3 regions of the Caballeronia sp. NCF2 genome follow, and region 1 is predicted to be linked to each of the others. Evidence: predicted binding sites of a transcription regulator. Region 1 holds the regulator's gene; each other region holds the start of a gene.
The links. Region 1 encodes HrcA, which represses chaperone genes, less so after heat shock. Its sites were predicted from a motif close to TTAGCACTCNNNNNNNNNGAGTGCTAA; they were not measured.

Region 1 (9,998 bases):
CGCGTGGATCAAGGGCCGGCTCATCTCGGAGACGAAGAGCGATTCGGCGAAGCGTCTCGCGAAGCAGCTCGAAGCCATCGCGACGCCCTTCATCTACCGGCGCTATCTCGATTACGGCGTGATCGCCGCGATCCGCTCGCTGCATCAGCAGATTCGGCAGGAAGCGCGGCGGCGCGCGTCGATGCGCCCCGACAAGGCCGACGACATCAAGCTCGGGCGCGGCGGCATTCGCGAGATCGAATTCAGCGCGCAAGTATTTCAGTTGATTCGCGGCGGACAGGCAGCGGATTTCCGCATTCGTCCGACGCTCGCGGTGCTCGAACGCGCCGCCGCGCATGGCCTGCTCGCGCCGCAGGTGTGCAAGGCGCTGTCCGACGCTTATCTCTTTTTGCGCACGGTCGAGCATCGGCTGCAATACCGCAACGATGCACAGACGCACGCGATGCCCGTCGCCGACGACGAGCGCGCGTTGCTCGCGAAATCGCTCGGCTTCGCGGACTACGCCGCGCTGATGGAAACACTCGACGCGCATCGCGAGCTCGTCGAGCAGCAGTTCGACGCGATCTTCGCCGACAAGGTGAGCGGGCAGGGCGGCTGCGGCGTCGCGGAGGATTCGGTGGCGTCGTGGATCTGGAGCGGCGCGCTCGCCGACGATTCCGCGCAGGAAGAGCTCGCCGCGCGCCTCATGGAACTCGGCTTCGCGGACCCGGCGCCGGTGCTCGCACGTCTGACGGGCGTGTGGAATTCGGCGCGTTACGCCGGCTTGCCGTCGCAGAGCCGCGAACGCTTCGATATCGTCGCTCAACGCTCGATAGAAGCCGTGCAGTCGATCGATGCGCCGCGCCGCGCCGACACCATCATGCGGCTTTTCGATCTGCTCGAAGCGACGGCCAAGCGCGGCGCGTATCTCGCGCTGCTGACCGAATATCCGGCGGCGCTCGCGCGCGTGCTCTCGGTGCTGTCGGGGTCGCGCTGGGCGGCGGGCTATCTGATCCGCCATCCGCAATTGCTCGATGAATTGCTCGACGACGAAGCCATCGCCAGCCCGTTCGACTGGGCCGCGTTCAAACGCTCGCTGATCGCACGGCTCGATGCCGCCGAGGACGCAGAACATCAAATGGATCTGCTGCGTCACGCGCATCAGGCCGAAGTATTTCGCATTCTGCTGATCGATCTCGCCGGGCATCTGAGCGTCGAGCACGTGAGCGACCGTCTCTCCGAACTCGCCGACGCCGTGCTCGACGTCACCGTGCAGACCGTGTGGAAGCAGTTCCCGAAGCGGCATCGCGAGACGCCGCGCTTTGCGGTCATCGCGTACGGAAAGCTCGGCGGCAAGGAACTGGGCTACGCGTCGGACCTCGACCTCATCTTTCTGTACGACGATCCCGACGACGCGGCCTCCGACATCTACGCGATGTTCACGCGCCGCCTCATTACGTGGCTCACGTCGGCGACGGGCGCGGGCACGCTCTTCGACGTCGACTTGCGTCTGCGGCCGAATGGCGAATCGGGCCTGCTCGTGACCGACCTCGCATCGTTTCGCCGCTATCAGATTCGCGAGGGCGACGCGGCGAACACGGCGTGGGTCTGGGAGCATCAGGCGCTTTCGCGCGCACGCTACAGCGCGGGCGATGCCGAAATCGGCGCGGAGTTCGAGCAGATTCGCGCCGACGTGCTCGTCATGGAACGCGACGCGGCCGCGCTCGCGCGCGAGATCGTGTCGATGCGCCAGCGCGTCGCCGATGGCCATCCGAATCGCAGCGACCTGTTCGATCTGAAGCACGATCGCGGCGGCATGGTCGATATCGAGTTCATCGTTCAGTACTGGGTGTTGCTGCACGCGCGCGAGCATCGCGAGTTTCTGCGCAACGCGGGGAATATCACGCTGTTGAAGATCGCCGCGAAAAGCGGATTGATCGCCGAAGCAGAAGCCGATGCGATCGGCGCGGCGTATCGCCAGTACCGCAAGCTGCAGCACACGCTGCGGCTCGACGGTATGGAAAAGGCGCGCGTCGATCCGGCCACGGTTCAGACCGAACGCGACGCGGTGACGGCGCTGTGGGACCGCGTGTTCGCAGTGGCGTCGGCGGGCTGACGCGGATGCTTAAGCCGCCAGCATTTCCTTCGCGTGCTTGCGGGTGGTCGCGGTGATTTCGAGACCGCCGAGCATGCGCGCGACTTCTTCCACGCGTTTTGCGCGATCGAGTTGCTTTACCGTGCTCACCGTGCCGCCCGCATCGTCCGACGATTTCGCGACCTGGAAATGCTGATCGCCACGCGCGGCCACTTGCGGCAAGTGCGTGACGCACAGCACCTGACGGTCGCGGCCGAGCTGATGCAACAGACGCCCGACCACTTCCGCGACGCCGCCGCCGATGCCCGTGTCCACTTCGTCGAAGATGAGCGTGGGCGTCGGACTCGCCGTGCTCGCGATGACGGCGAGCGCAAGACTGATGCGCGCCAGTTCGCCGCCCGACGCGACTTTCGCGAGCGGCCGCAGCGCGACGCCCGCGTGTCCCGCGACGCGGAATTCGATCTGCTCCAGCCCGTTCGCGCCGCCTTCGGCGAGCGGCACGAGCGCGACCTCGAAGCTGCCGCCTGCCATCGACAGTTCCTGCATGCCTTCCGTGACCGCTTTCGACAGATTTTTCGCGGCCTTCGCGCGCGCCTTGGACAGCACCTTGGCTTGCGCGAGATATTCGCTCTTCGCTTTCTCGGCGGCGGCGTTGAGCGCATCGAGATCGGCGGCGGCATCGAGTTCGGCGAGCTGGCGGCGGCGCGCGTCGTGTTCTTCCGGCAGCGTTTCGGGTTGAAGGCGGAACTTGCGCGCGGTCGAGTGCAGTTGCTCCATGCGTCTTTCGACTTGCGCGAGCCGGTCAGGATCGAGCTCCAGCCGCTGCGCGTAGTGCGATAGCGAATACGACGCTTCCTGCAACTGGATTTCCGCCGGTTCGAGCGACGCGAGCACGTCGTTCAACGCGGGATCGATATCGGACAGGCCGCGCAGCTTCGAGATGATGGCGCCGAGCTGCGAGATCATCGCTTCGTCGGATTCGGAGAGCGCGCCGAGCGCACCCTGCACGCCGTCGATGAGACTCGCCGAATGCGACAGCCGATGATGCTCCGCGCTCACTTCTTCCCATTCGCCGGGCTGCGGCGCGAGCTTGTCGAACTCGCTCAGTTGCCACGCGAGACGCTCGCGTTCCAGTTGCAGCTCGCGGTCGCGATTCTGGGCGGTCTCGACGGCTTGCTGCGCGTCGCGCATCGCTCGCCACGCACGATTCACCGCGCCGGCCGTGTCGAGCAACTGCGCGTGCGTGTCGAAGAGTTCGCGTTGCGCGTCCGGTCGCATCAACAATTGATGCGCGTGCTGGCCGTGGATATCGACGAGCATTTCGCCGACTTCGCGCAACTGCGCGAGCGTCGCGGGCGTGCCATTGATGAACGCTCGCGAGCGGCCGCCCGAATCGATCACCCGCCGCAGCATGACCGAATCGGCGTCCTGCGTGAGCGCGTGTTCGTCCAGCCAGCGCACGACGAGCGGATGCGTCGAAAATTCGGCGGTGATGTCGGCGCGCGCCTGACCGGCGCGCACGACGCTCGCGTCGCCGCGCGCGCCGAGCGTGAGCGCGAGGGCGTCGATGAGGATCGACTTGCCCGCGCCGGTTTCACCCGAAAAGACCGTGAAGCCTGGATCGAAATCGATATCCAGCGTGGCGACGATGACGAAATCTCGAATGGAAAGATGACGGAGCATGGACGCTTCGGGGAAGGAAGTTCTGGCAGATCAGAGAGCGGACGAATCCTGCGACGGATGCTCGTTCCAGTGCAGCTTCTTGCGCAGCGTGGCGTACGTGCTGTAGCCGACCGGATGCAGCACCGGCACCGTATGCTTCGAGCGCCGCACTTCAATCGCGTCGTTCAGTTCGACGGCGGTGAACGACTGCATGTCGAAGTTCACGTTGACGTCGCGACCGCCGATGATCTGAATGGTCACTTTCGAATCGTCGGGCAGCACGATCGGCCGGTTCGACAGCGAATGCGGCGCGATCGGCACGAGCACGAAGCCCTGCAATTGCGGATGCAGGATCGGCCCCGCCGACGACAGCGCGTAGGCGGTCGAGCCGGTCGGCGTCGCGACGATCAGTCCGTCGGAACGCTGGTTGTACATGAAGTGGCCGTCCACCGACACGCGCAGCTCCGCCATGCCGGAGAAGCCGCTGCGATTCACCACGACGTCGTTGAACGCGAGCGCGTGGTAGATCGGCTTGTCGTTGCGCACGATGCGCGCTTCGAGCAGGCTGCGTTCCTCGCGCTCGAACTGGCCGGCGAGCATTTGCGGGACGATTTCCTGCATCGCCTTGAGCGGAATGTCGGTGATGAAGCCGAGCCGGCCATGATTCACGCCGATGAGCGGTGTTTTATACGGCGCGAGCTGCCGTCCGATGCCGAGCATCGTGCCGTCGCCGCCGAGCACGATTGCAACGTCCGCGCGCGCGCCCATCTCCGCGATGGAGAGCGCCGGGAACTCCGTCACGCCGACGTCCTTCGCGGTGCCCGCCTCGAAGACGACCTCGAAGCCCTGGCTCCTGAGGAGATCGGCGAGCGATCTCAGCGGCGCCTCGATGCCCGGCGTGTTGGTGCGCCCCACGAGGGCGACGGTCTTGAATTGGCCAATTTCCATGCCGGCATTACACCATAGTCAGAGAGCGAAAAGAACCGTGGGCGATGGCCGCCGGGCGCGCCGCGACGAGACCGTGCGGCATGACGCGGGCAGGCTCGCCGTTTGTCGCTAGAATGGAGCGGACGTTGAATGCCGACCACCCGGCGCGGCTCGCCGCTATCCGACACGTTGAGCTAAAATTTCCCCATGCTAGACCCACGTGCACAAACCCTCCTCAAAACGTTGATCGAGCGCTACATCGCCGAAGGTCAGCCGGTCGGTTCGCGCACGTTATCACGTCATTCCGGCCTCGAACTGAGCCCCGCGACCATCCGCAACGTCATGTCGGATCTCGAAGACCTCGGGCTGGTCGCGAGCCCGCATACGTCGGCGGGACGCATTCCCACGCCGCGCGGCTACCGGCTCTTCGTCGACACGATGCTGACTGTAGAAGCACCGCAAGACGAGGCCATGACCACCGCGGTCAAGACTCGCCTGCAAGGCGAGGAGCCGCAGAAGATCGTCGCGGCGGCGGCGAGCGTGCTGTCCAATCTGTCTTCGTTCGCGGGCGTCGTGCTCACGCCGCGCCGGAGCCACATGTTCAAGCAGATCGAGTTCATGCGGCTGTCGGACAAGCGCATTCTGCTCATCATCGTGACGCCCGAAGGCGACGTGCAGAACCGCATGATGGCCACGCAACGCGACTATTCGCCTTCGCAACTCGTAGAAGCCTCCAATTACATCAACGCGCATTTCGCGGGCCTGTCCTTCGACGAAGTACGCCGCCGTTTGCGCGAGGAAATCGACCAGTTGCGCGGCGACATGACCGCGCTCATGCAGGCGGCCGTGGTCGCGAGCACCGCCGAGACGGACCCCACTGACACCGTGCTGATTTCCGGCGAGCGCAACCTGCTCGAAGTGGCGGACCTTTCGTCCGACATGGCGCGGCTGCGCAAGCTTTTCGATTTGTTCGACCAAAAGACGAGCCTCCTGCAATTGCTGGATGTATCGAGTCACGCGCAAGGCGTGCAGATTTTCATCGGCGGAGAAAGCAATCTCGTGCCGATCGAGGAAATGAGCGTCGTGACGGCGCCATACGAGGTCAACGGGAAGATCGTCGGCACGCTCGGCGTGATCGGCCCGACGCGCATGGCGTACAACCGCGTGATTCCGATCGTCGATATCACCGCGCGTTTGCTGTCGATGTCGCTCAGTCATCAGTGACGCCATCTTGGCGCGCCGCGAAAGAGCGCGCCACTAGGCCGTTCGGCCAATGATGCGTCCGGAAACGCGCCGCTATAATGGTCCTCAACTTTTCCGACGACCATCTTCAGGCTCGCTTCCCTTATGCGTTTCGACCTCGAGTTGCCCTCGCAGCCCAGCGCTTCGCATCGCGTCGCGGTGCTGCTGATCAATCTCGGCACGCCGGACGCGCCCACGCCGCGGGCGGTGCGCAAGTATCTGGCGCAATTCCTGTCCGATCCGCGCGTCGTCGAAATTCCGTCATTCGTGTGGCAATTCATTCTGCGCGGCCTGATCCTGCCGTTTCGCGGGCGCGCATCGGCGAAGAAGTACGCGCAAGTGTGGATGCCCGAAGGCTCGCCGCTGCGCGTGCATACGGAAAAGCAGGTCGACGGCTTGCGGCGGCTCTTCGCGGCGAACGACTATCACGTCATCGTCGACTATGCGATGCGCTACGGCACGCCGGGCATCGGCGCGATGCTCAATCAGCTGAAGCTCGAAGGCGCCGACCGCATTCTCCTGTTGCCGATGTATCCGCAATACTCGTCGTCCACGACGGCCACCGCGTTCGACGACGCGTTCGCCGCGCTCAAGCGCGTGCGCAATCAGCCGGAAATCCGCACGATCCGCCATTACGCCGATCATCCGGCGTATATCGCGGCGCTCGCGGAGCAGGTGCGCGACTATTGGCGGCATCACGGCCAGCCGGATTTCGCCGCGGGCGACAAGCTCGTGCTGAGCTTCCACGGCGTGCCGAAGCGCACGATGGATCTCGGCGATCCGTATCACGACCAGTGCCAGCTGACCGGTTCGTTGCTCATGGCCGCGCTCGGGCTTACGCCGGTCGAATGCCGCGTGACGTTCCAGTCGCGCTTTGGGCGGGCGGAGTGGCTTCAGCCGTACACCGCGCCGACGGTCGCGGAGCTCGGCGCGGGCGGCGTTTCTCGTGTGGACGTGTTCTGTCCCGGCTTCACGGCGGATTGTCTCGAGACGATCGAGGAAATCGGCATCGAGGTGCGCGACGAATTTCTGAAGGCGGGCGGCAAGCATTTTCACCGGATTGCCTGCCTGAACTCAGCGCCCGCGTGGATCAAGGCACTGGGCGAGATCGCCGCGCAACATCTTCAGGGATGGCCCGTGCAGACTGTGCAGCCGCTCAGCGCAGTCGCCTGAGCGCGGCTTTTTCAGGCATTCACCCATGAACTACAAGATTTCGACGGAACCTGGCGCGCGTTTGCGCATCGATAAGTGGCTTTGGGCAGCGCGTTTCTTCAAGACGCGTTCGCTCGCGAGCGATGCGGTCGAGAAAGGCCGCGTGAAGATCGGCGGGGCGAATGTGAAGCCGTCTAAGGACGTGCGCGTCGGCGATATCGTCGAGATCGATATCGAACGGCTGGTGTGGCAGGTCGAAGTGCTCGGGATATGCGATGTGCGCGGCCCGGCGCCGGTCGCCCAGACGCTCTATGCCGAAACCGGGGAAGGCCGCGCGAAACGCATGGCCGAGGCCGAGCGCCGCAAGAATTTCCGCGAGCCCGCAGCGGAACTGCAGGGAAGGCCGACGAAGCGCGACCGGCGCACTATCGACAAATTTTCTCGTTCGGATTGAAGTAGCTTTCGATGGTCGCGTGAACGCCGCCGTACTCGGTGGTACGTTCGGTCACGACGCCGGACATGCAGATGGTGGTCGTTCCCGCGACGAGTACCAGGGCGACCACCGCGATAGCAAAGGTCAGTTTCATGGTATCCCCGGGAAGCGGGTTGCCCGGTCAGAAGGCGGCCGGATCAGGAAACGGGCAAGGGCTGAAAGCGGTTTGAAGCAATTCGTAGGATTAGGGTTAACGTGCGTCCTGCGCTGCTTTTTTGAAGTGTAGGCGACTCAGGGCTTTCCCTCAATCCGAAAATCGCGCGCCGCGGCGAAGTGTGTATTACGAGCCATTGCGGCGCCACCTTGCTGTCGAGATTTGTCCGAAAAACCGTTTCGAAGGCTTGAAAAAGCTTTCGGCGCCCTCATTTCGGCCGTTAGTGCGAAAAATGCGTCCGACTTTCGGTCTGGCCGCTTTCGCAGCCGATTCAACTCACTGCAATACATATTCAGCGACATGGAAAACACGCAAGAGAATCCAGCGAGCCAGAACGCAACGCCCGCCGACGATAACGCGCGCCAGTCCGCCGACCCGACCAGCGCGGCGGCTCCCGCGTCCCAAGGCGCGCCGGCTGATGCCGCCGCCGCGCCGCAAGCCGCGCCGAATGAGGCCGAAGCTGCGCTCGCCGAAGCGCAGGCCACCATCGCCGCGCTCAAGGAAGACTTCCTGCGCGCGAAGGCCGAAACCGAGAACGTGCGCCGCCGCAGTCAGGAAGATGTCGCGAAGGCGCATAAATTCGCCATCGAAAATTTTGCGGAGAACCTGCTTCCGGTGCTCGACAGCCTGGAAGCCGCGCTCGCCGACCAGTCGACGGATGTCGCCAAGGTTCGCGAAGGCGTCGAACTGACGCTGCGTCAACTGACGGGCGCGTTGGAGAAAGGCCGCGTGATCGCGGTGAACCCGGTCGGCGAAAAATTCGATCCGCATCGCCATCAGGCCATCTCGATGGTTCCGGCGGAACAAGACCCGAATACTGTCGTCACGGTGCTGCAGAAGGGCTACGTCATCGCCGACCGGGTGCTGCGTCCGGCGCTCGTGACCGTCGCCGCGCCGAAGTAATCGGTCTCGCGGCGTACGTGCCGGCCGTGTCGGTCGCCGCACAAAAAAAACTTATAGACCGCATCGTTTGCAGGGTCTTGAAATCGAAACTGACGCTCTTATCTTGCGTACAGGTATGAATTTTGGGCGTTCGGCCCGGTAAATCGGCAAAAGCCGGCATCGAAAGGCCGGCCGCAACGCCACTGCGATCAAAGCTAGGAGAGGATAAAAAATGGGCAGAATCATCGGTATCGACCTCGGCACCACGAACTCGTGCGTGGCGCTGATGGAAGGCAATCAGGTCAAGGTCATCGAGAACTCGGAAGGCGCGCGCACCACGCCGTCTATCATCGCGTACATGGATGACAACGAGATCCTCGTCGGCGCGCCTGCGAAGCGCCAGTCGGTCACCAATCCGAAGAACACGCTGTACGCGGTCAAGCGCCTGATCGGCCGCCGCTTCGACGAGAAGGAAGTGCAGAAGGACATCAACCTGATGCCCTACAAGATCGTCAAGCACGACAACGGCGATGCATGGGTCGAAGCGCACGGCAAGAACCTCGCGCCGTCGCAGGTTTCGGCTGAAGTCCTGCGCAAGATGAAGAAGACCGCTGAAGACTACCTCGGCGAGCCGGTGACGGAAGCCGTCATCACGGTTCCGGCGTACTTCAACGACAGCCAGCGTCAGGCAACGAAGGACGCGGGCCGCATCGCCGGTCTGGAAGTGAAGCGCATCATCAACGAGCCGACCGCGGCCGCGCTCGCGTTCGGTCTCGACAAGGCCGAAAAGGGCGACCGCAAGATCGCCGTGTTCGACTTGGGCGGCGGCACGTTCGACATCTCGATCATCGAGATCGCGGACGTGGACGGCGAAATGCAGTTCGAAGTGCTGTCGACGAACGGCGATACGTTCCTCGGCGGTGAAGACTTCGACCAGCGCATCATCGATTACATCATCGGCGAGTTCAAGAAAGAGCAGGGCGTCGACCTGTCCAAGGACGTGCTCGCGCTGCAACGCCTGAAGGAAGCCGCTGAAAAGGCGAAGATCGAACTGTCGTCGACGGCTCAGACCGACATCAACCTGCCGTACATCACGGCGGACGCGTCCGGTCCGAAGCACCTGAACCTCAAGTTCACGCGTGCCAAGCTCGAAGCGCTCGTCGAAGAGCTGATCGAGCGCACGATCGAACCCTGCCGCATCGCGATCAAGGATGCGGGCGTGAAGGTCGGCGACATCGACGACGTGATTCTCGTCGGCGGCATGACGCGTATGCCGAAGGTGCAGGAGAAGGTGAAGGAATTCTTCGGCAAGGATCCGCGCCGTGACGTGAACCCGGACGAAGCCGTCGCCGTGGGCGCCGCGATTCAAGGCCAGGTTCTGTCGGGCGACCGCAAGGACGTGCTGCTGCTCG
Region 2 (9,998 bases), on a different contig from region 1:
CTTCATCTCGGGCTCGGTGAACACCCAGACTTACGACGGCGTCTCCGACGATTTGCTCACGGCCGGTCTCGGCAAGACGGGCCTCGCGTCGGCGACCGCGCCGACGTTCGCGAAGCCCGCCGCGCCGACGGCAGCCGAATTGCGCCGTCTCGCGATCTATTCGAACTACCGCGCGCTCGTCGACATGTCGGCGAACGGCGGCTACGGCCGCTTCTGGGGGCCGAATGTCGATCTGAACGGCAACGACTCGCTCGGCGAAGGCAAGATTGCGGGCAAGGAGTACATCGCCTACGCGGACGATGGCAGCGGCAGGCAGAACGTGAGCCTGCTCGTGCAGATCCCGACGAGCTTCAATCCGGACCAGCCGTGCATCGTCACGGCGACGTCATCGGGATCGCGCGGCGTCTACGGTGCGATTTCGGCGGCGGGCGAGTGGGGCCTCAAGCGCGGCTGCGCGGTCGCCTACACGGACAAGGGCAGCGGCAACGGCGCGCAGGAAATTTCGACGACGCTCGTGACGCTCATCGACGGCACGCTCGCCAGTGCGGACATCGCCGGGACCAAGGCGATCTTCAAGGCGAACGTGAGCGCGTCGGCGCTGTCGTCGTTCAATTCGGCGTTCCCGAATCGCTACGCGTACAAGCACGCGCATTCGCAGCAAAACCCGGAGCAGGACTGGGGCAAGAACACGCTGCAGGCGATCCAGTTCGCGTACTGGGCGCTCAACGACATGTTCGGGCCGGTCAGCGGATCGACGCATCAGGTGCGCTACAGCAAGGGCAGCATCACGACGATCGCGGCATCGGTGAGCAACGGCGGCGGCGCATCGCTGGCGGCGGCGGAACAGGACACCGATGGCTGGATCACGGCGGTCGTCGTCGGCGAGCCGCAGATCAATCTGAATTTGCCGTCGCAGGTTTCGGTGCGGCAGGGCGGCGTGCCGGTCGGCTCGTTCGGCAGGCCGCTCGCGGATTACATGACGCTCGCGAACCTGCTGCAGCCGTGCGCGGCGCTCGCGCCCGCTGCGGCAGGCGCGCCGTATCTGACGACGCTTCTGCCCGCCACGACCAACGCGATCCGCACGGCGCGCTGTGCGACGCTTGCCGCCAACGGCTTCGTCTCGGGCGGCACGACGACGGAGCAGGCGACCGATGCGCTGAACCGTCTGCATCAGGCAGGCTACGAGAGCGATTCCGACACGCTGCACGCGCCGATGTGGGATTCGCAGGCGGTGCCGGCCGTAGCTGTGACTTACGCCGATGCGTACATGAAAGCGAGCGTGCTCGACAATCTCTGCGAGTTCAGCTTCGGCACGACCAGCGCGGCGACGGGCGCGGCCGGCGTCACGCCGCTCGTCTCGCCGATGCCGACGATCTTCGGCAACGGCAACGGCGTGCCGCCGACCAACGGCATCAACTTGGTCTACAACGCGGGAACGACGGGCGCGGCGGATCATCGGCTGGCGACGCCCGATGCGAGCTACGCGGGCGCCGCCTGCCTGCGCGCGTTATGGACGAACGGCAACGCGACGATGGCCGGTAGCGTCAATGCGATCCGCGTGAACGCGAATCTTCGCGGCAAGCCCGCGATCATCGTGCAGGGCCGGGCGGATGCGCTCGTGCCGATCAATCATGCGTCGCGGCCGTATCTGGGTGCGAATCGCGTGGCGGAGGGAAGCAAGAGCCAGCTTTCGCTGTATGAGATCACGAACGGTCAGCACTTCGACGCGTTCCTGAGCGTGGCGGGCTTCGACACGCGCTTCATTCCGCTCCACTACTACGACATTCAGGCGCTCAACCTGATGTGGAACCACCTGAAGAACAACGCGCCGCTGCCGCCGTCGCAGGTGGTGCGAACGGTCGCGCGCGGCGGCAAGGCGGGTTCGGCGCCCGCCCTCACGACGTCGAATCTGCCGCCCATCGCGACCGATCCCGGCGCGAACGCGATCTCGGTGGCGGGCGGCATCGTCAACGTGCCGAACTGACGGTTCAGTGCGTCACGGTGGCCGCGGGCACTGCGGCCGCCGACGCCGCCGGGACTTCCGATGCGCCAGCCGCAGCCGCATCCGCATTCGGCCTCTGGATCGCGGTCGCGGCGGCGGGCGCCTGCACGACGATCGGCGTCGGCGTCAGCTCGGGCGAGCTCACGATGATCGACGGCGCGAGCGGCTTGCTTTTCACTTCGTCGCCGGCGACGGGCGCGCTGCGCGGCACCGTGTTCAGATAGTGGTCCATCAGACCGAAGAAGCGGTCATAGAACTTGCCGGCGGGCACGGTCTCGCTGGAAATCTTGACCATCGCGTCGCTGTTCGAGCGGATCGGCAGCGACAGCGAGCCGAGCACGCTCAAGCCCACGCTCGCGGACGTGTCGCTTTTCTTGAGCGCATAGCCGTCCTGCACGGCGTTCACGTACGCGATGCTTTGGTTCGTCGCGTTTTCGCCGGGCGTGCAAACGACGTGGAACGAGACGACGACGTGCGTTTCGGCGCTCGGCTGGAAATTCTTGGTCGCGTCGACGGTGTCGGGCTGGCCCATCGTCGTGAGAAAGCCTTGCGACAGCAGCGCGCGGCGCGCGGCCTCGCAGGTTTCGTTGACGGTGGCGTCAAAATTGTGCGCGAACGGGCTCACGCCGGTGCTGAACAGCTCCTGCTGATAGCTCGGCGTGGTGGCGGCGCGGCCGCCGCACCCGACAAGGGCGGTCAGCGCGAGCGACACGAACACGAGACGCGACGATGCGAGAGATGACATGAGCGGCTTAAGACGGAGAGCGAGAGGAACGAAGAGAGGCAGGTGAAGATTGTAGTGCCAGCGGTATCACCGACGAAAAAGCAGGGGTCTTAGTTCCTTCAGCAAGCGAAAAGCCCGGCACGCGAGGCCGGGCTTCGTCGGATGCGGCGTCGCGCGCCGCTTTGCGTTCGCTTACGGACGATTGAAGTCGACCGGATTGGCATCGGCGGCGGGGCGGACGATACGGCTCAAAAAGCCGACGCGCGCCGGTTTCCCCGATGCCGACGCGCCATCGCTCACGCCGCCAAACGACGCGTTCGAGGCGCTTTGTTGCGCGGCCACGCGCGCTTCGGCAGCCTGAATCTCGGCGGGATACGTGGCTTGATCGGCCATCGGCTTGTATCCGGCGCGTTCGAGCTGGACGAGCTCGGCGCGCACTTGCGCACGGGTGGCAGGGCCGTCTTCGCGCGCTTGCGCGAAAGCCGGCGCGGCGAGTACGGCTGCAATGGCGATGGCGGGAACGATTGATTTGAACTTGAACATGATGACCTCCGGATGCTGTTTTAAGGAACGTCGCGGCGGAGTGTGTGTCTTTCCGTTGCTTCGTCGTTGAGATGCAGTCTAGGCTCCGGACGACCTAGGAAAAACCCTAATCCGACGAAATCACTTTTGTCGAATCGGCATTAATTCTGTCAATCGGTTTTTGGTTTCCATTGATCCGATTTTCCGCTTATGGACGCAGTGCCGTTTTTCAAGAGTCAAGCGCTTTAGCGTTTTCCCGGCCTTTGCGTCCTTGAAATTGTCAAAGTCGCTCCATATAATTGGCACTCACTGCACGAGAGTGCTAACAAGATTGCCGTCCGGCGAGATCCTTCTCAAAGGACGGGTTTTCCCGCGTTTTCAGTCTCAATCAAGAGAGGAGTGTGTATGAACCTTCGTCCTTTGCACGATCGCGTCATCGTCAAACGTCTGGACCAGGAAACCAAGACCGCATCGGGCATCGTGATCCCTGAAGCAGCCGCTGAGAAGCCGGATCAAGGCGAAGTCCTGGCCATCGGCCCGGGCAAGCGCGATGACAAGGGCGCGCAAATCGCCCTCGACGTGAAGGTCGGCGACCGTGTTCTGTTCGGCAAGTACGCTGGCCAGACCGTCAAGGTCGACGGGCAGGAACTGCTCGTCATGCGCGAAGAAGACATCATGGCCGTTCTGGTCAAGTAAGCATCCTTCCTGCACGTTTGGCTTCGTCTGCCTGAGCCGCTCCTCCGAGCGCCGCAGCGAAGCCAGCAAACCGAATCGAATCAAGGAGTTTGGATATGGCAGCTAAAGAAGTCACTTTTGGCGATTCCGCACGCGCCAAGATGGTCGAAGGCGTGAACATCCTGGCCAACGCGGTCAAGGTCACGCTGGGTCCGAAGGGCCGCAACGTCGTGCTCGAGCGCTCTTTCGGCGGCCCGACGGTCACGAAGGACGGTGTGTCGGTCGCGAAGGAAATCGAACTGAAGGACAAGCTCCAGAACATGGGCGCGCAAATGGTCAAGGAAGTTGCTTCCAAGACCAGCGACAACGCAGGTGACGGCACCACGACCGCTACCGTGCTCGCGCAATCCATCGTTCGCGAAGGCATGAAGTACGTCGCATCGGGCATGAACCCGATGGACCTGAAGCGCGGCATCGACAAGGCCGTGGCTGCAGCAATCGAAGAACTGCGCAAGATCAGCAAGCCCTGCACGACGAACAAGGAAATCGCGCAAGTCGGCTCGATCTCGGCGAACAGCGACACGTCGATCGGCGAGCGCATCGCTGAAGCGATGGACAAGGTCGGCAAGGAAGGCGTCATCACCGTCGAAGACGGCAAGTCGCTGCAAGACGAGCTGGACGTCGTCGAAGGTATGCAATTCGACCGCGGCTACCTGTCGCCCTACTTCATCAACAACCCGGACAAGCAAGTCGCCGTCCTCGAAAACCCGTTCGTGCTGCTGCACGACAAGAAGGTTTCGAACATCCGCGATCTGCTGCCGGTTCTGGAACAAGTCGCGAAGGCTGGCCGTCCGCTGCTGATCATCGCTGAAGACGTCGAAGGCGAAGCGCTGGCTACGCTGGTCGTCAACAACATCCGCGGCATCCTGAAGACGGTTGCTGTCAAGGCTCCGGGCTTCGGCGACCGCCGCAAGGCCATGCTGGAAGACATCGCGATCCTGACCGGCGGTCAAGTGGTCGCGGAAGAAACCGGCCTGACGCTCGAGAAGGCAACGCTGGCTGAACTGGGCCAGGCGAAGCGCATCGAAGTGGGCAAGGAAAACACGACGATCATCGACGGCGCTGGCGAAGCCGTGAACATCGAAGCGCGCGTGAAGCAAGTGCGCAAGCAGATCGAAGAAGCGACGTCGGACTACGACCGTGAAAAGCTGCAAGAGCGCGTGGCCAAGCTGGCCGGCGGCGTTGCGGTGATCAAGGTCGGCGCTGCGACCGAAGTCGAAATGAAGGAAAAGAAGGCACGTGTCGAAGACGCACTGCACGCAACGCGCGCAGCTGTGGAAGAAGGCATCGTGGCAGGCGGCGGCGTTGCGCTGATCCGCGCACGCAAGGCGATCGACGGCCTGAAGGGCGCGAACGCAGACCAGGACGCCGGTATCAAGATCGTCCTGCGCGCAATGGAAGAGCCGCTGCGCCAGATCGTCACGAACGGCGGCGAAGAAGCTTCGGTCGTGGTGGCAGCAGTTGCTCAAGGTACGGGCAACTACGGCTATAACGCGGCAACCGGCGAGTACGGTGACCTGGTGGAAGCCGGTGTCGTCGACCCGACGAAGGTGACGCGCACGGCGCTGCAAAACGCGGCATCGGTGGCTGGCCTGCTGCTGACGACCGACGCAGCTGTCGCCGAACTGCCGAAGGAAGATGCTCCGATGCCTGGCGGCATGCCCGGCGGCATGGGCGGCATGGGCATGGACATGTAATCTGGCGAAAGCCGATTACATCGGCGCGGGCTTCGAAAGAGGCTCGCGTCATGCCAAAGAAAAACCCGCAGCGATGCGGGTTTTTTTTCGTCCGGACTATTTGTTCATCTCCTCGCGCAACTTCTGCGCGGCGGCCTTGTAGTCGTACGTCGGATAGAACTCCGTCCGATATCCGCCCCATGCGGTGCTTTCGATCGCGCGATTCACTTCGCGCAACCGGTCGGCGGGCACGCGCAGCGTCACGACCTGGCCGATGCCCATCATCACGTACCACGACACCACTTCGACGCCCGGCGATGGAACATTCTTGGATAAAACATCGGCGATCTTCCGTCACGCGGGAAGTATAGGTGGCGGACCGATGGTTCGCTTTCGAGCCGATGCGGATCGAACTTCCTTGACACTTCTATGTATGGATGTACAGTATCAATATGCCTATCACACTCCAATCTGGCGTTCGATTCAGAGCCTATCCTGATGCGGAATTGGCGTCGACGCTCGCGCGATGGATTGGCTGTCAGCGCTTCATTTACAACGGAAAAGTAGACGAAGATCGGCTCTTCGCAGCACAACGCAGGCTTGAGGTAGTCTCGGGTAACGTGGAAGTCAAAGCCCCGCTTGATCAGGCTTACGCGCAGTTCAAGGACCGGGAACTGACACCGTGGCTGTACGAGGTGCCAAGTCAAATCCTGCGCAACGGCGCAGTGCGCTGGATGAACGCTAAGCAACGACAGTTGAAAAAGCTCGCGAACGCACCGCGACGCCGCACACGGAGAGACTTCAACAGCGTCCACGTGACCGCGGAACTGTTCCGCCTTGTCTAGACTGCTGCAGGGCCGGCCATCCAACTGGGCACGAAGGCCGATCCCATCGGCAGGTTGCCATTCAAGGCGCATCGCCCGTTTGGAGAGCCAAAGAGCATCGTCCTCCGCGAGCTTGCTGGTCAATGGTTTTTGAGTTTCTGCTACGAGCACGAGAGCAATTTCATTGTGCGCATGCCGCACGAATTGGCGTACGAGTTGGATACGCTCGACGACGCGACGCTGGCTAGGGTCACGCTCGGCCTTGACCGCAACGTGGCAGACAACTGTGTTGCCACGAGCGCTGGTGAGCAGTTGCGCTTCGATCCTGTGACCGTGAAACGTATGGAGCGCAAGGAGATCGGTGCCAAGCGATATCAGCGGCGCTTAGCGCGATCGCAGGATGGGTCGGCGAACCGCCGCAAACTGGCCAGACGGATTGCTCGACGGCTGGAGTACGCAGCGCGCGTGCGCAACGACTTCGCTCACCGACTCACTTATCGGCTCGTCAACAGCGAAGCGCGTTTCTTTGTGCTCGAGGATCTTAAGGTCAGGAACATGAGCCGTCGTCCGAAGGTGGTCAAAGACGAGCGCACAGGAAAGTGGCTCGAAAACCGTGCGAAGGCGAAGGCTCACTTGAACCGGAAGATCCTCGCCTCGTGCTGGGGCAGAATCGACGTATATTTGCGCTACAAGGCCGCGAAAAAGAACAAGCTAGTCGGCAAGGTGCCAGCACAAAATTCGTCAAGAGGATGTTCCCGGTGCGGGCACATCCATGCAGACAACAGGGATGCCCGTCGCTTTGTCTGTCTACGCTGCGGTTTGTCGCTGCATGCTGACCATAACGCGGGGATCAACATCAAGACCCTCGGTATCCGAGCATTGCGCGACGGAGCTTTCTTCGTCGAGAAGTCTAAAAAGCGCATTGCGTTTCGACGGATGGACAGAATTCCGACCGGTGGGACGCCGGAAGTTGCCTGTGGAGCGAATGTAAGTCCTGATCCACGCCTAGCTGCGTAGGTCAAGGCAGTCCGCCGCGAAGCAGGAATCATGCGCCGCGAGGCACAGAAGCATCGCGTCTTCAGGCCGATGAGAGTTCACGTAGCCTTGTTCCTTCAACTTCTGCCGAACGACCTGCCGCCGTGTCTTCGATTCATTCTGCTCGAAGAAGATCGTCAGCAGCGGTGTGCGGTCGCCCGCGAGCGCGACGTTTTTGCTTCTGCTCGGGACGGCGAACTCGGCAGCGAGGCGAGCAGCATGGCTGCAAGCAAACGGGCAATTCGTCCCGCGGACTTTGCATCGAACAATCTCCAGAGAATCAGACCTTGTGATGAATCCGCAGCCGCTCCATCAGATGCAGCGCGTTCGGCTGCGCGTGGCCCTCGGCGGTGTTGTCGAAGATGCACCAGACTTCGGCCGTCTTTTTCGCGCGGTTGTGCAGCGTGCGCGCGAGTTCGTCGAGATAGGTGTAGTCGTACGAGGACTTGTATAGCTCGGGCGAGCCGTGCAGCCGCACGTACACGAGCGATGCGTCCGCGCGATGCTTGATCTCGCATTCGTCGGGAATCGGGTCGGCGTCGACGTATGCAATGTGATGCGACTTCAGCAACGCTGCCGCGTGCGTCGTGAACCAGCTATGTTCGCGCGCCTCGCACGCGACCGGCAACGTCGTGCGCTCGCGCAGCGCCTTGAAAAACGCGTCGGCGATGTCGTGATCGAACGGCAGGCTCGGCGGCAATTGCACGAGCCAGCATCCGAGCTTGTCGCCCAGTTGGCCGGCCGCGCGGAGAAAGTCGTCGAGCAGCGATTCGATATCGACGAGACGCGCGTCGTGCGTGATCGCCTTCGGCAGCTTGACCGAGAACCGGAATGACTCGGGCACGCTGTGCGCCCAGTTCGCGTAGGTCTGCTCGCGATGCGGCTTGTGGAAACTGGAGTTGATCTCGACGCACGTCAGAACGTGCGAGTAGCGTTCGAGATGAGTGCCTTCATGCGGAAAGCTCGCGGAGACACCGCTCGACAGGCCCCAGCCCGCGCAGCCGATGCGGATCGCGCCTTGCGGGCCGGGCTTGTGCAGATGGGGCAGTCGGTATGGCATGCGCTCGCGTCGCCTCCCTTCTTGTTGTGTGTCAGTGTCGGGCTTCTCCGGGCAATCCCGTTGGATCGTCGGGCAGCGCGGATGCGTCGCCTTCTTCGTCGGCATCGTTCGAGCGCGCCCAGAAGAAGCGATCCGGCAGATACGCGCCCATGCCGGGCCGGAACGCGGCGCGCGCGGCCTGAAACACATACTCTTGCGCCTCACGCGCGGCCTCGGCAGGTTCCTGGCCGTTGGCGAGCAGGGCGGCGACTGCCGAGCCGAGCGTATCGGTCAGGCCCATGATGCGTTGCACGCTGCGCTCCCACGTGTCCTGTCGCACGAGCCCTTCTTCGCTGTAGAGCGTGTTGACGTGACGATGCGTGCCGGTTTCCATTGCGAGCACGTACTCGCAGCCCTGCGCCAGAATGTGGGAAATCGCGGAATCGAGCGTCGGCGATTCCGCGTCGCTGTCGGGCTGCGCGAGTTGCAGTAGCGTGGCGTGATCGGCAATCAGCATGGTGGTCTGCGGCACGAGCAGATCGGCGAGCGATTCGCGCAGTTCATCGGCGGACAGGACGTGTTCGTCGTCGAGCGTGAAATCGGGCGCGAGGATCAGCGGCACGTCGTCGTAATCGGAGACGACTTCGGCGATGGCGGACACGAGCTCCGCGCGCGTCGCCGCGCCGATCTTGAAGGCGGCGATCGGCATGTCCTCTAGCAACATGCGCGCCTGGGTCGCGACGGTGTCCGGATCGAGGCCCGTCACTTCATCGCAGGTCGCGGAGTCGCGCACCGCGTAGCCCGTCAGCACGGTCGCGCCGTGACAGCCCATGCTGGCGAGCGTCAGCAAGTCGGCCTGCAGGCCGGAGCCGCCCGTTGGATCGGAAAGGCCGAAGGTGAGTACGATCGGTGGGGAATCGCCGGTCATGGCAAAAACGGACATTATGGTATTGGATTGCTTGGATGGACGATCGGCTCTAAGCGAACTCGTGCGCGCCTCGGCGCGTGAGCGAATGCCCGCTCGGTCATGTCTGATTATGCGGCCTAACGCCGCCAGGAATGTTTCTTTGCGCACTTTTTTCCGGTGCGCTAGCCTTCTTCACCGGACCCGGCGTGACGGCCGTTTCGACCCATGTCACGATGCGCGCACCGCAGGCGGGCGGCTTGCTAGGCATCGGCACGGCAACACGGTACCATCATGTCCTATTTTTAAACGACCAATCGACTCGGCATAAGTATGGAATACAGAAGCTGGATGTGCCTGATCTGCGGCTGGATCTACGACGAGGAGGCGGGATTGCCTGACGAGGGCATCGCGCCGGGCACGCGCTGGGAGGACGTTCCGATCAACTGGACCTGTCCCGAATGCGGAGCCCGCAAGGAAGATTTCGAGATGGTCCAGATCTGATCTTGTCGTTCTGCCGCGCCGCATGACTCGCGT
Region 3 (9,998 bases), on a different contig from region 1:
CTGCGAATCGCCATCCGATGCGTCCAGATGCCCCGGCCCGCGCCACGCCGCGATGAACGCGCGCAAGCCGTACAGGAACACGAAGATCGCGCCGGCCCAGCGGATCACGTCGAGCAGGACGGGCGCACGCGAAATGAGCGCCCCCATGCCGCCGACGCCGAGCCCGATCAACATCACGTCGATGAACGCGCAGATCGACACGACGATTCCTACGTGACGTCGCTTCAAACCCTGCCGCAACACGAAGGCGTTCTGCGCGCCGATCGCGACGATCAGGCTCGCGCCCAATCCCGCCCCCGACAGAAAGCTCGGGAAATCGGCCGTCATTCGGCGTCCGGTTGCTGCGCGGGAGCGGCCCGCGCGAAGGCGTCGATCGTGCTGGCGTGATCGGCGATGCGCGAAATCGTCGGATAAGCGCTCACGTCGATGCCGAAGCGCCGCGCGTTGAACACCTGCGGCACGATGCACAGATCGGCAACGGTCGGCGTGTCGCCGAACGTGAGCGCGCCGACGCGCCTGTCGGCGGCCAGCCGCGTTTCGAGCGACGTGAAACCCATCTCGACCCAATGCCGATACCACGCGTCCTTCACGTCATCCGGCACCTTCACCTGATGCTTCAGGTACTTGAGCACGCGCAAATTGTCGAGCGGATGAATCTCGCACGCGACCTGCATCGCGACCGAACGCACGAAGGCGCGATCGGACGGATTCTTCGGCAGGAGCGCCGGCTCGGGATGCGTCTCCTCGAGATACTCGATGATCGCGAGCGACTGCGTGAGAACGTCGTCGCCATCGACGAGCGCCGGCACAATGCCGTCCGGATTCACCGCGCGATATTCGGGCTTCAACTGCTGGCCGCCGTCGCGCAGCAAATGCACGCCCTCGTACTCGTAATCGAGCCCCTTCAGATTCAGCGCGATACGCACGCGATACGCCGCCGAGCTGCGGAAATAGCTGTAGAGCTTCATGGTCGCGGACTCAGACGACGCGCACGGAGAATTCGCCGATGCCGTCGACGCCGCCCTTCAGCACGTCCCCCTTCACGACCGCGCCGACGCCTTCGGGCGTGCCGGTGAAGATGAGATCGCCGGGGAAGAGTTCGAAGAGCGTCGACAGATACGCGACCGTCTCGCCGACCGACCAGATCAGTTGCGAGATGTCCGAGCGCTGCTTTTCCTCGCCGTTGACCGTCAGCCAGATCGCGCTCTTTTCCAGATGCCCGACCTTCGATACGGGATGAATCGGGCCGATCGGCGCGGAGCGGTCGAAACCCTTCGCCGTGTCCCACGGACGGCCGAGCTTCTTCGCTTCGGCTTGCAGGTCACGGCGCGTCATGTCGAGCCCGAGCGCGTAGCCGTAGACGTAGTCCAGCGCCTTATCGGCGGGAATGTTCTTGCCCTGCTTGCCGATCGCGGCGACGAGTTCCATCTCGAAGTGCAGATTCTTCGTCTGCGACGGATACGGGAATTCCGCCGTCGAGCCCGGCGCAACGTTCAGCACGGCATCGGCGGGCTTGCTGAAGAAGAACGGCGGCTCGCGATCCGGATCGTGGCCCATTTCGCGCGCATGGGCTTCGTAGTTTCGCCCGACGCAGTAGATGCGGCGCACGGGAAACTGCTCGTTCGAACCATCGACGGGCACGGCTGCTGCCGGCGCCGGAGGAAACACATAACTCATCCCGCTCTCCTGATGCTGTTTTGATTCGCAGATTTCCGGACGAATGCGTCGGCGTTCACGGCCGGCGAGAACAAGGAGTGTAACGTGCGCGCACAAATCGTGGCGAAGCTTGTCGGGCTTGGCTCTGCGAGCTTTCGACCGGCCTTCGGAGCTGCGGCTGGCGCGGTGGTTTTAGTAAGCATCGGCGGAAAAGCGCGCGAAACGTTCGATGGGCAAACCTTGCCAGCGCTCCTCAAATGCGGTACTCAATAGCATTCCTGCACCTTAAAAAGCGCAACGGCATCGCTCAGATTACGGAATTGAGCGCCCGATCGCGCACCTCTCCGATGACCGACTCCGCTTCCCCCACTTTCGCCTGCGCACGCTACATCAAGGAAATCGGCCGCGGGCCGAATGGCGCGCGCGCACTTTCGCACGAGGATACTTACGCGCTCTACGAAGCGATGCTCGACGATCGCGTGCCCGAACTCGAACTGGGCGCGGTGCTGCTGGCCTATCGCGTCAAGGGCGAAACCGCCGCCGAGCTTGCCGCGATGCTTTCCGCCGCGCATCGCTCGTTCGAGCCGCTGCATGTCCAGGATGGCCGCGAGCACGCACGGCCCGTCTCGATCCCGAGCTACAACGGCGCACGCAAGACGCCCAATCTCGTGCCGCTCCTGTCGCTGCTGCTCGCGCGCGAAGGCGTACCGGTCCTGGTGCACGGCGTCACCGGCGATCCCGGCCGCGTGACGAGCGCCGAAATCTTCGCCGAACTGGGCATCGCGCACGCGGCTTCGCACGATGAAATCGAAGACAGCCTCGCCTCGCGCCGCCTCTCCTTCGCGCCGATCACCGTGCTCGCGCCGAAGCTCGCGCGATTGCTCGCGCTCAGACGCCGCATGGGCGTGCGCAATTCGACACATACGCTCGTGAAGATCCTTCAACCGTTCGCGGACCCGGGCCTGCGGCTCGTCAACTACACGCATCCCGAATATCGCGAGAGTCTCACCGGGCTTTTCACCGCGCATCCGGACGCGGCGGCGGGCGGCGCACTGCTCGCGCGCGGCACGGAAGGCGAAGCCGTCGCGGACACGCGCCGCCAGGTGCAGGTCGACTGGTTTCACGACGGCCACGCCGAAACGCTGATCGCGCCCGAGCATTCGCAGCCGGACGCCCCGCGTGTCGAGCTGCCCGAGACGCTCGACGCCGCGACCACCGCGCGCTGGATCGAATCCGTGCTGCGCGGCGATGTGCCGGTGCCGCCCGCGGTCGCGCGCCAGGTTGAAGTCATCGCCAATGTGGTGCGCAAGCCGGTCGCCGGTCAGGAAAATCCCGTTTGACACACTATTCAACGCTGGTTTAAAGTCGAACGCATGCGCTTGACCCAGTTTTCCTCCCTCCGAATTATTTCGGGCCGCCTAGCGCGGCCCCTATCGCTACGTCTAGCGTAAGTCGCCAGACGTAGCGCCGTGCGTTCGCAAGTCGCGCGGTCCTCCAGAAGTTTCCCGCAGTACCTTTTCTTACCAACCTGTAGTCGTCAGCTTTTCGTTCGCGCATCCCGCGAAACGGAAACGCGAGGGTCACATGCACGCTGCTTCGCGCACGTTCACGTTGGTCGCAGGCGTCACCATCGCCGGTGATTCGTGTGAACGCGCGCGCCGCCCGGTCTTACGTGCATGCCGCCACGCCCGGCCAGCCGCCGGACACGGCCTCTCTCGCAGACGCTACGCAAACCGTCCGAAGAGAGATCGACGATCATGATGCCGAACCCCGCCGAGAAATACCGTCCGTTTCCGCAAGTCCGTCTGAATGGCCGCCGCTGGCCGAACCGCACGATCGAAAAAGCGCCCGTCTGGATGAGCACCGATCTGCGCGACGGCAACCAGTCGCTCATCGAGCCGATGAGCATCGCAGCGAAGCTCGAGTTCTTCGAGATGCTGGTGAAAATCGGGTTCAAGGAAATCGAGGTGGGCTTCCCGTCGGCATCGCAGACGGATTTCGACTTCGTGCGCAAGCTGATCGACGAAAAGCGCATTCCGGACGACGTGACCATCGAAGTGCTCGTGCAGTCGCGCCGCGAACTGATCGAGCGCACGTTCGAAGCGGTGGAAGGTGCGAGCAAGGTGATCGTGCATCTCTATAACGCGATCGCGCCGTCGTTCCGCAAGATCGTGTTCAACCAGTCGAAGGACGAAGTGAAGGCGCTGGCGGTCGAAGGCACGCGCATCATCAAGGAATGCGCGGCGGCGCGGCCGGACACGCACTGGATCTATCAGTACTCGCCCGAAACCTTCAGCATGACGGAGCTGTCGTTCGCGCGCGAAGTCTGCGATGCCGTCGCGCAAATGTGGCGTCCGACGCCCGATCACAAAATGATCGTGAATCTGCCCGCGACCGTCGAAGCGGCAACGCCCAACGTCTTCGCCGATCAGATCGAGTGGATGGACCGCAACATGGGCTTTCGCGACAGCATCGTGCTGTCGGTGCATCCGCATAACGATCGCGGCACGGCCGTCGCGGCGGCGGAAATGGCGTTGCTCGCTGGCGCGGATCGCATCGAAGGCTGCCTCTTCGGCAACGGCGAGCGCACCGGCAATGTCGATCTCGTGACGCTCGCGATGAATCTTTACACGCAAGGCGTCGATCCGGGCCTCGATTTTTCCGATATCGACGCCGTGCGCCGCGTCGTCGAGCGCTGCAATCAGATTCCGGTGCATCCACGCCATCCGTACGCGGGCGATCTCGTGTTCACCGCGTTTTCGGGTTCGCATCAGGACGCGATCCGCAAGGGCTTCGCGCAGCGCGTGCCGGGCACGGTGTGGGAAGTGCCCTATCTGCCGATCGATCCGGCCGATCTCGGCCGCAGCTACGACGCCGTGATCCGCGTGAACAGCCAGTCCGGAAAGGGCGGTTCGACGTATCTGCTCGAACGCGGTCTCGGCTTCACGCCGCCGCGCCGCGTGCAGATCGAATTCAGCCACGCCGTCCAGAAAGTCACCGATGCATCCGGCGCGGAAATCAGCGGCGAAGCGATCTGCGAGCTCTTCAAGCGCGAGTATTTCGATGCGGGCGGGCCGGTATCGCGCATCGACGTTTCGACGCTTACGGTATTCGAAAGGCGCGTCGCATTACCGGCCGTAGTGGCTGCGACGAGCGGCGACGCTCACGCGCAGGCGGTCGCCGCCGCGCTCGGCGTGGACGCGAGCGTGAACTGGTTCGAGACGTCCGTGACGGCGAACGGCGACACGGCGGCGTTCGTCGGCTGTCGTGTCGGAGACGGGCCGACGCGCTTCGGCGTCGCGGTGCATGCGAATCCGGCGCTCGCGGTCGCCGATGCCGTCGTGAGCGCGGTCAACCGCTCCGGGCGCGTCGTGGACAACCTGCGGCAAGACGAAGCCGTGGAAGCGTGATGGGCGGCGCGCGTGGCTATTCGAGCGCCACGCGCGTCGCCTGCAGGGCGAGCAGCTGCCATTGGCCTTCGGTCTGCACATGGACGGCGGTGTAGGCGATCGGAAACAGCAGCGCGCCGTTCTTCGATTCCATCTCGATCAGCGCACGGCCCGACACGAGGCACGTATCGCGGCCGGCGGGCAGCACATCCTGCGACTGAATTTCGATCTGCCGATAGCGGCGGCGGCCCGCGGTGATCGCGTCGATGAACTGGCGCTTCGTCTCCCGCTTGCCGTTCGTGTGGACGTAGCTGACGTTCTCGGCCAGCAGCGCGTCCAGCGCCGGGCCGTCGCCCTCGACCATGGCACGGAAGCGATCGCGCTCGAGGCCGCGGATGGCCTCAATGGTTTTTGCCGGCATCTGTCGATTCCCCTTGTGTCGAGGAACCGATGCGCCGGCGCCTCGTCAGAAGTTGTATTGCAGATATAGCTGGCTGAAATTTATACCAGGATTCGGCTCTTTGATACCGCCGTTCGACAGATGCTGAAAGCGAAATCCCGCTTGATAGCTCTGCTTCGACCCGAAGATCATGCCGACGCCCACCATGTCCGCGAACTGGAACGCCGACCCGACGCTGAAATCCTCGGTGATGCGCGTGTGCGAGAGCAGCCGCACGCCGACGCCCGCCTCGATGAACGGCCGGAAGTAGCCCGAGCTCTTCACGAAGCGCAGCACTGGCGTAATGCCGAATTCCCATATGTTCGGATGCACGGCGTTGTCCTCGGTCGTGTGCCAGTAGGACACGTGACCTTCGCCGATGAGCGTGAAGTGAAAACCGCCGATCTCCCACCAGGTGAGGCCCGGATCCCAGGACAGGCCGAGATCGGCCTTCTTGATGTCGTGGTCGGCGACGCCGCCGGCGATCTGGACACCGAATCGGTCGGCATGAGCCGCCGCCGACGCGAGACCCAATGCGGTACAAACCGCCACGCGCGCTAGCGGGCGGGGCCACGAACTCTTGTTTTTATGCATTTGCACCCCAATTTGCTCGGATAGCGGGTGTGTTTCGTAAATTGCTGTCGCTTGGCGATTCTAGTGACGTTTTAAAACATTTGCAGAAATCGCATCAGCGCGCCCCCGTTTGTAGAATTTCTGATCGCGACAGTGGGCAAGCAAGGTAAATCATGCGAAAACGTTTCAGCCTCCGGTAGTTTCTTCCGCTGCTCGCGCAACAGTCCGTCCTATTGGACCCGCAAATTCGATAGTTTTTGTGGGAACTCCCACATTCCCCTCTGCTCTAACACTTAGCACTCGATGGACTGGAGTGCTAATATCGTGTCTGACTTGCCGCGGTCGTTAAGCGGCACGTGAATTGTTGATAAGGAGCTTATGAGCGTGACCAATGCGATGACCCTTCCGAATGTTGTGAGCTCGGCACCTGCCAAGGCATCTTCGGCAGGCGCGCTGACGTACGCACAGTCGTCGATGCTGACCGGCCAGATCGGCAACATCGATTCATACATACAAGCAGTGAACCGTATTCCGATGCTTTCGCAGGCGGAGGAACGACAGTACGCCACCGAATTCCGCGAGCAGGGCAACCTGAACGCCGCGCGCCAGCTGGTGCTTTCGCACCTGCGCCTCGTCGTGTCGATCGCCCGTAACTATCTCGGTTACGGCTTGCCGCACGCCGACCTGATCCAGGAAGGCAACATCGGTCTGATGAAAGCGGTGAAGCGCTTCGACCCAGAGCAAAACGTGCGCCTGGTGTCGTATGCGATGCACTGGATCAAGGCCGAGATTCACGAGTACATCCTGCGCAACTGGCGCATGGTGAAGGTCGCGACAACCAAGGCGCAGCGCAAGCTGTTCTTCAATCTGCGCAGTCACAAGACCAGCCATTCGGCGTTCACGCCGGACGAGATCGAAGGTCTCGCGAGCGAGCTGAACGTAAAGCGCGAGGAAGTCGCGGAGATGGAAACGCGCTTGTCGGGCGGCGATATCGCGCTCGAAGGCCAGGTCGAGGATGGCGAGGAAGCGTACGCGCCCATCGCCTATCTGGCCGACTCGCACAACGAGCCGACTAACGTCATCGCCGCGCGGCAGCACGACAGGCTGCAAAGCGACGGCCTCGCCGATGCACTCGAATCGCTCGACGAACGCAGCCGCCGCATCATCAAGGCGCGCTGGCTCGACGTGCAGGACGACGGCTCGGGCGGCAAGACGCTGCATGAACTGGCCGACGAGTTCGGCGTCTCGGCGGAGCGCATTCGCCAGATCGAGGCGAGCGCGATGAAGAAGATGCGCTCGGCGTTGCATGACTACGCGTAACAATTGACTGTGCCATTGCATAAATTGCAAAGCCCGCCGTCGACGAGACGGCGGGCTTTTTCTTTGGCACTTCGCTGAAAACACAAACGGCGCCCGCGGGCGCCGTTTGTTATCGAGCTTCGATTACCGCTTCAGGCAGGCATCGGTGCAGCGCCGCCGCCGTTGCCGGACAAGCGCGTGGACAGTTGCGCCGCATAGCGCTGCGCCGCCGCGCCCACGACGATGTGGAACGTATCCGCCGACACCCACGCCACATCCAGCGACGACAAACGCTGACGATCCACCGACGACGGATCGCGCACGACCACGCGCAGGCGCGTCTGCGCAACCGCGTCGAGCGATACCACGTTGGTCGCGCCGCCGAACACCGCGAGCCAGCGGAACGGGTCCGGATCGAGCGGGCCGGGCGTCTGGTCGCCGCTCACCGCTGCCGCGACCGGTTGCGCCGGCGTCGACGATGCGGGCGTTGCGCCGCGCGTCGACGAATGCTCGAGTTCGCTGCGGATTTCATCGGCGATCAGATCGGCTTCCGGCCCGATGATCACCTGGACGTTGGTCGCGCCGCGCTTCAACACGCCGCGCGCGCCGATGCTCTTCAACTGCGGCTCCGACACCTTCTCCGAATCCACGACCGACAGACGCAGACGCGTCGTGCAGGCATCGACGAGCGTCAGATTGGATGCGCCGCCGAGCGCCGCGACGTACTTCGCAGCGCGCGTGTTCGACACGGCTGCTGCCGCGCCGGGCACGGGCGGAATCAGGCCGCCATCGACGGTTTGCGCCACGTCGGTTTCGGCGTCGGTCGTGGCCGGCTCGCGGCCCGGTGTCGCCATGTTGAACTTGCGGATAAAGAAGCGGAACAGGCCGTAATAGATGACGAAGTACACCGCACCGACCACGAGCGCCAGCCAGCCGCGCTGCGACAGACCGTAGTTCAGCACGTAGTCGATCGCGCCCGCCGAGAACGTGAAGCCCAGGTGGATGCCGAGCGCCGAGCAGATGGCGAGCGACAGGCCCGTCAGCACTGCGTGGATGCCGTAGAGCACCGGAGCCAGGAACATGAACGAGTATTCGATCGGCTCGGTCACGCCCGTCAGGAATGCGGTCAGGGCCATGGAGAACAGCAGGCCGCCGACGATCGCGCGGCGCTCCTTCGGCGCTTCATGGAACATCGCGAGGCACGCGGCCGGGAGACCGAACATCATCACCGGGAAGAAGCCCGTCATGAAGCCGCCCGCCGTCTTGTCGCCCGCGAAGAAGCGATGCAGGTCGCCGTGCACGATCGCGCCGCCGTCGGGCGGCGTGAACGAGCCGAACACGAACCACGCGAGCGAGTTGATGATGTGATGCAGACCCGTAACCAGCAGGATGCGGTTCAGCACGCCGAACACGAAGGTGCCGAGCGCGCCGGCGGTCGTCAGCCAGTTGCCCGCGCCGTCGATGGCCGCCTGCACCGGCTGCCAGATGTAGCCGAAGACGATGCCGAGCACCAGACACGCGACGCCTGTCACGATCGGCACGAAGCGCTTGCCGCCGAAGAATGCCAGATACTCGGGCAGCTTGATGTCCTTGTATCGGTTATACAGATAGCCGGCCACCATACCGGCGATGATCCCCGACAGCACGCCCATGTTGAGCTTGTCGTTGATGTCCTTCATCACGGCCACTTCGATGAGGTAGCCGATCGCGCCGGCGAGACCCGCCGTGCCGTTGTTGTCCTTCGCGAAGCCCACCGCCACGCCGATCGCGAACAAGAGCGGCAGATTGGTGAAGATCGCGTCGCCGGCGTCCGCGATCATCTTGATGTTGAAGACATCGGGCTGGCCGAGACGCAAAAGCAGGCCGGCCACCGGTAGTACGGCGATCGGCAGCATCAGCGCGCGGCCTAGTCGCTGCATCTTTGCAAACGGGTTGGCGTCCATCGGGTTCTCCAAAAAATATAGGTCTTGTCTTTGCTGCTTCGAGGATTGCTGAAAAGGCATCCGTGAAGCTGGCTGCAGGGAAGACGTTCAGTCCTGCGGCCAGATTTCGCGGCTTGCCGCTCTTACTGCCTGAGCCGATTCGAGCGCGAGGCAATCCTCGGCGCGCTGACGGCACAGTTGGTAATCGAGATTGCGCACGCGTGCCTTGATGCCGGGCACCGACACCGGATCGACCGACAATTCCGTCACGCCGAGTCCGATGAGCAAGGGCGCCGCGACCGGATCGCCGCCGAGCGCGCCGCACACGCCGACCCACTTGCCGTGCTTCTCCGCGCCCTGCACCGCCGCCTTGATGAGACGCAGCACGGCCGGATGCAGGCCGTCGGATTGCGCGGCGAGATCGGGCTGGCAACGGTCCATCGCGAGCGTGTACTGCGTGAGATCGTTGGTGCCGATCGAGAGGAAATCGGCGTATTTCGCCAGTTGGTCGGCAAGCAGCGCCGCCGACGGCACTTCGATCATCACACCCACTTCGACCGGATCGGTGCGGCCCGCTTCGCGCGCCAGTTCGTCGATGCGCGCACGCAAGCGCTGCAGTTCGCCGGAATCGGTGACCATCGGCAACAGGATTCGCAGCGCGCCCGCCGGCTTCACGGCGAGCAGGCCGCGCAACTGGTCATCGAGCAGATCGGGGCGCAC

Region 2: the regulator HrcA is predicted to act here: its motif matches at 3,548-3,574, upstream of NCS02_RS11305 (co-chaperone GroES).
Region 3: the regulator HrcA is predicted to act here: its motif matches at 6,351-6,377, upstream of rpoH (RNA polymerase sigma factor RpoH).

What each region holds. Positions count from the first base shown of each region.
Region 1 is NZ_JALQDN010000002.1:61,875-71,872, forward strand. It holds gene glnE (bifunctional [glutamate--ammonia ligase]-adenylyl-L-tyrosine phosphorylase/[glutamate--ammonia-ligase] adenylyltransferase) at 1-2,095, shown strand, start outside; gene recN (DNA repair protein RecN) at 2,105-3,757, opposite strand; gene NCS02_RS02495 (NAD kinase) at 3,788-4,684, opposite strand; gene hrcA (heat-inducible transcriptional repressor HrcA) at 4,871-5,887, shown strand; gene hemH (ferrochelatase) at 6,011-7,078, shown strand; gene NCS02_RS02510 (RNA-binding S4 domain-containing protein) at 7,104-7,511, shown strand; gene NCS02_RS02515 (hypothetical protein) at 7,483-7,644, opposite strand; gene grpE (nucleotide exchange factor GrpE) at 8,005-8,607, shown strand; gene dnaK (molecular chaperone DnaK) at 8,819-9,998, shown strand, end outside.
Region 2 is NZ_JALQDN010000028.1:42,786-52,783, reverse strand. It holds gene NCS02_RS11320 (D-(-)-3-hydroxybutyrate oligomer hydrolase) at 1-1,984, shown strand, start outside; gene NCS02_RS11315 (DUF2242 domain-containing protein) at 1,989-2,747, opposite strand; gene NCS02_RS11310 (DUF4148 domain-containing protein) at 2,919-3,269, opposite strand; gene NCS02_RS11305 (co-chaperone GroES) at 3,654-3,944, shown strand; gene groL (chaperonin GroEL) at 4,040-5,680, shown strand; partial or broken gene NCS02_RS11295 (hypothetical protein) at 5,777-5,989, opposite strand; gene NCS02_RS11290 (helix-turn-helix domain-containing protein) at 6,112-6,504, shown strand; gene NCS02_RS11285 (RNA-guided endonuclease InsQ/TnpB family protein) at 6,559-7,500, shown strand; gene NCS02_RS11280 (DUF72 domain-containing protein) at 7,799-8,578, opposite strand; gene thiD (bifunctional hydroxymethylpyrimidine kinase/phosphomethylpyrimidine kinase) at 8,610-9,485, opposite strand; gene NCS02_RS11270 (rubredoxin) at 9,795-9,965, shown strand.
Region 3 is NZ_JALQDN010000001.1:338,652-348,649, reverse strand. It holds gene NCS02_RS01700 (LysE/ArgO family amino acid transporter) at 1-327, opposite strand, end outside; gene maiA (maleylacetoacetate isomerase) at 324-968, opposite strand; gene NCS02_RS01690 (fumarylacetoacetate hydrolase family protein) at 979-1,677, opposite strand; gene ybiB (DNA-binding protein YbiB) at 2,004-2,996, shown strand; gene leuA (2-isopropylmalate synthase) at 3,414-5,066, shown strand; gene NCS02_RS01675 (nuclear transport factor 2 family protein) at 5,083-5,466, opposite strand; gene NCS02_RS01670 (acyloxyacyl hydrolase) at 5,512-6,078, opposite strand; gene rpoH (RNA polymerase sigma factor RpoH) at 6,442-7,377, shown strand; gene nagE (N-acetylglucosamine-specific PTS transporter subunit IIBC) at 7,509-9,299, opposite strand; gene ptsP (phosphoenolpyruvate--protein phosphotransferase) at 9,387-9,998, opposite strand, start outside.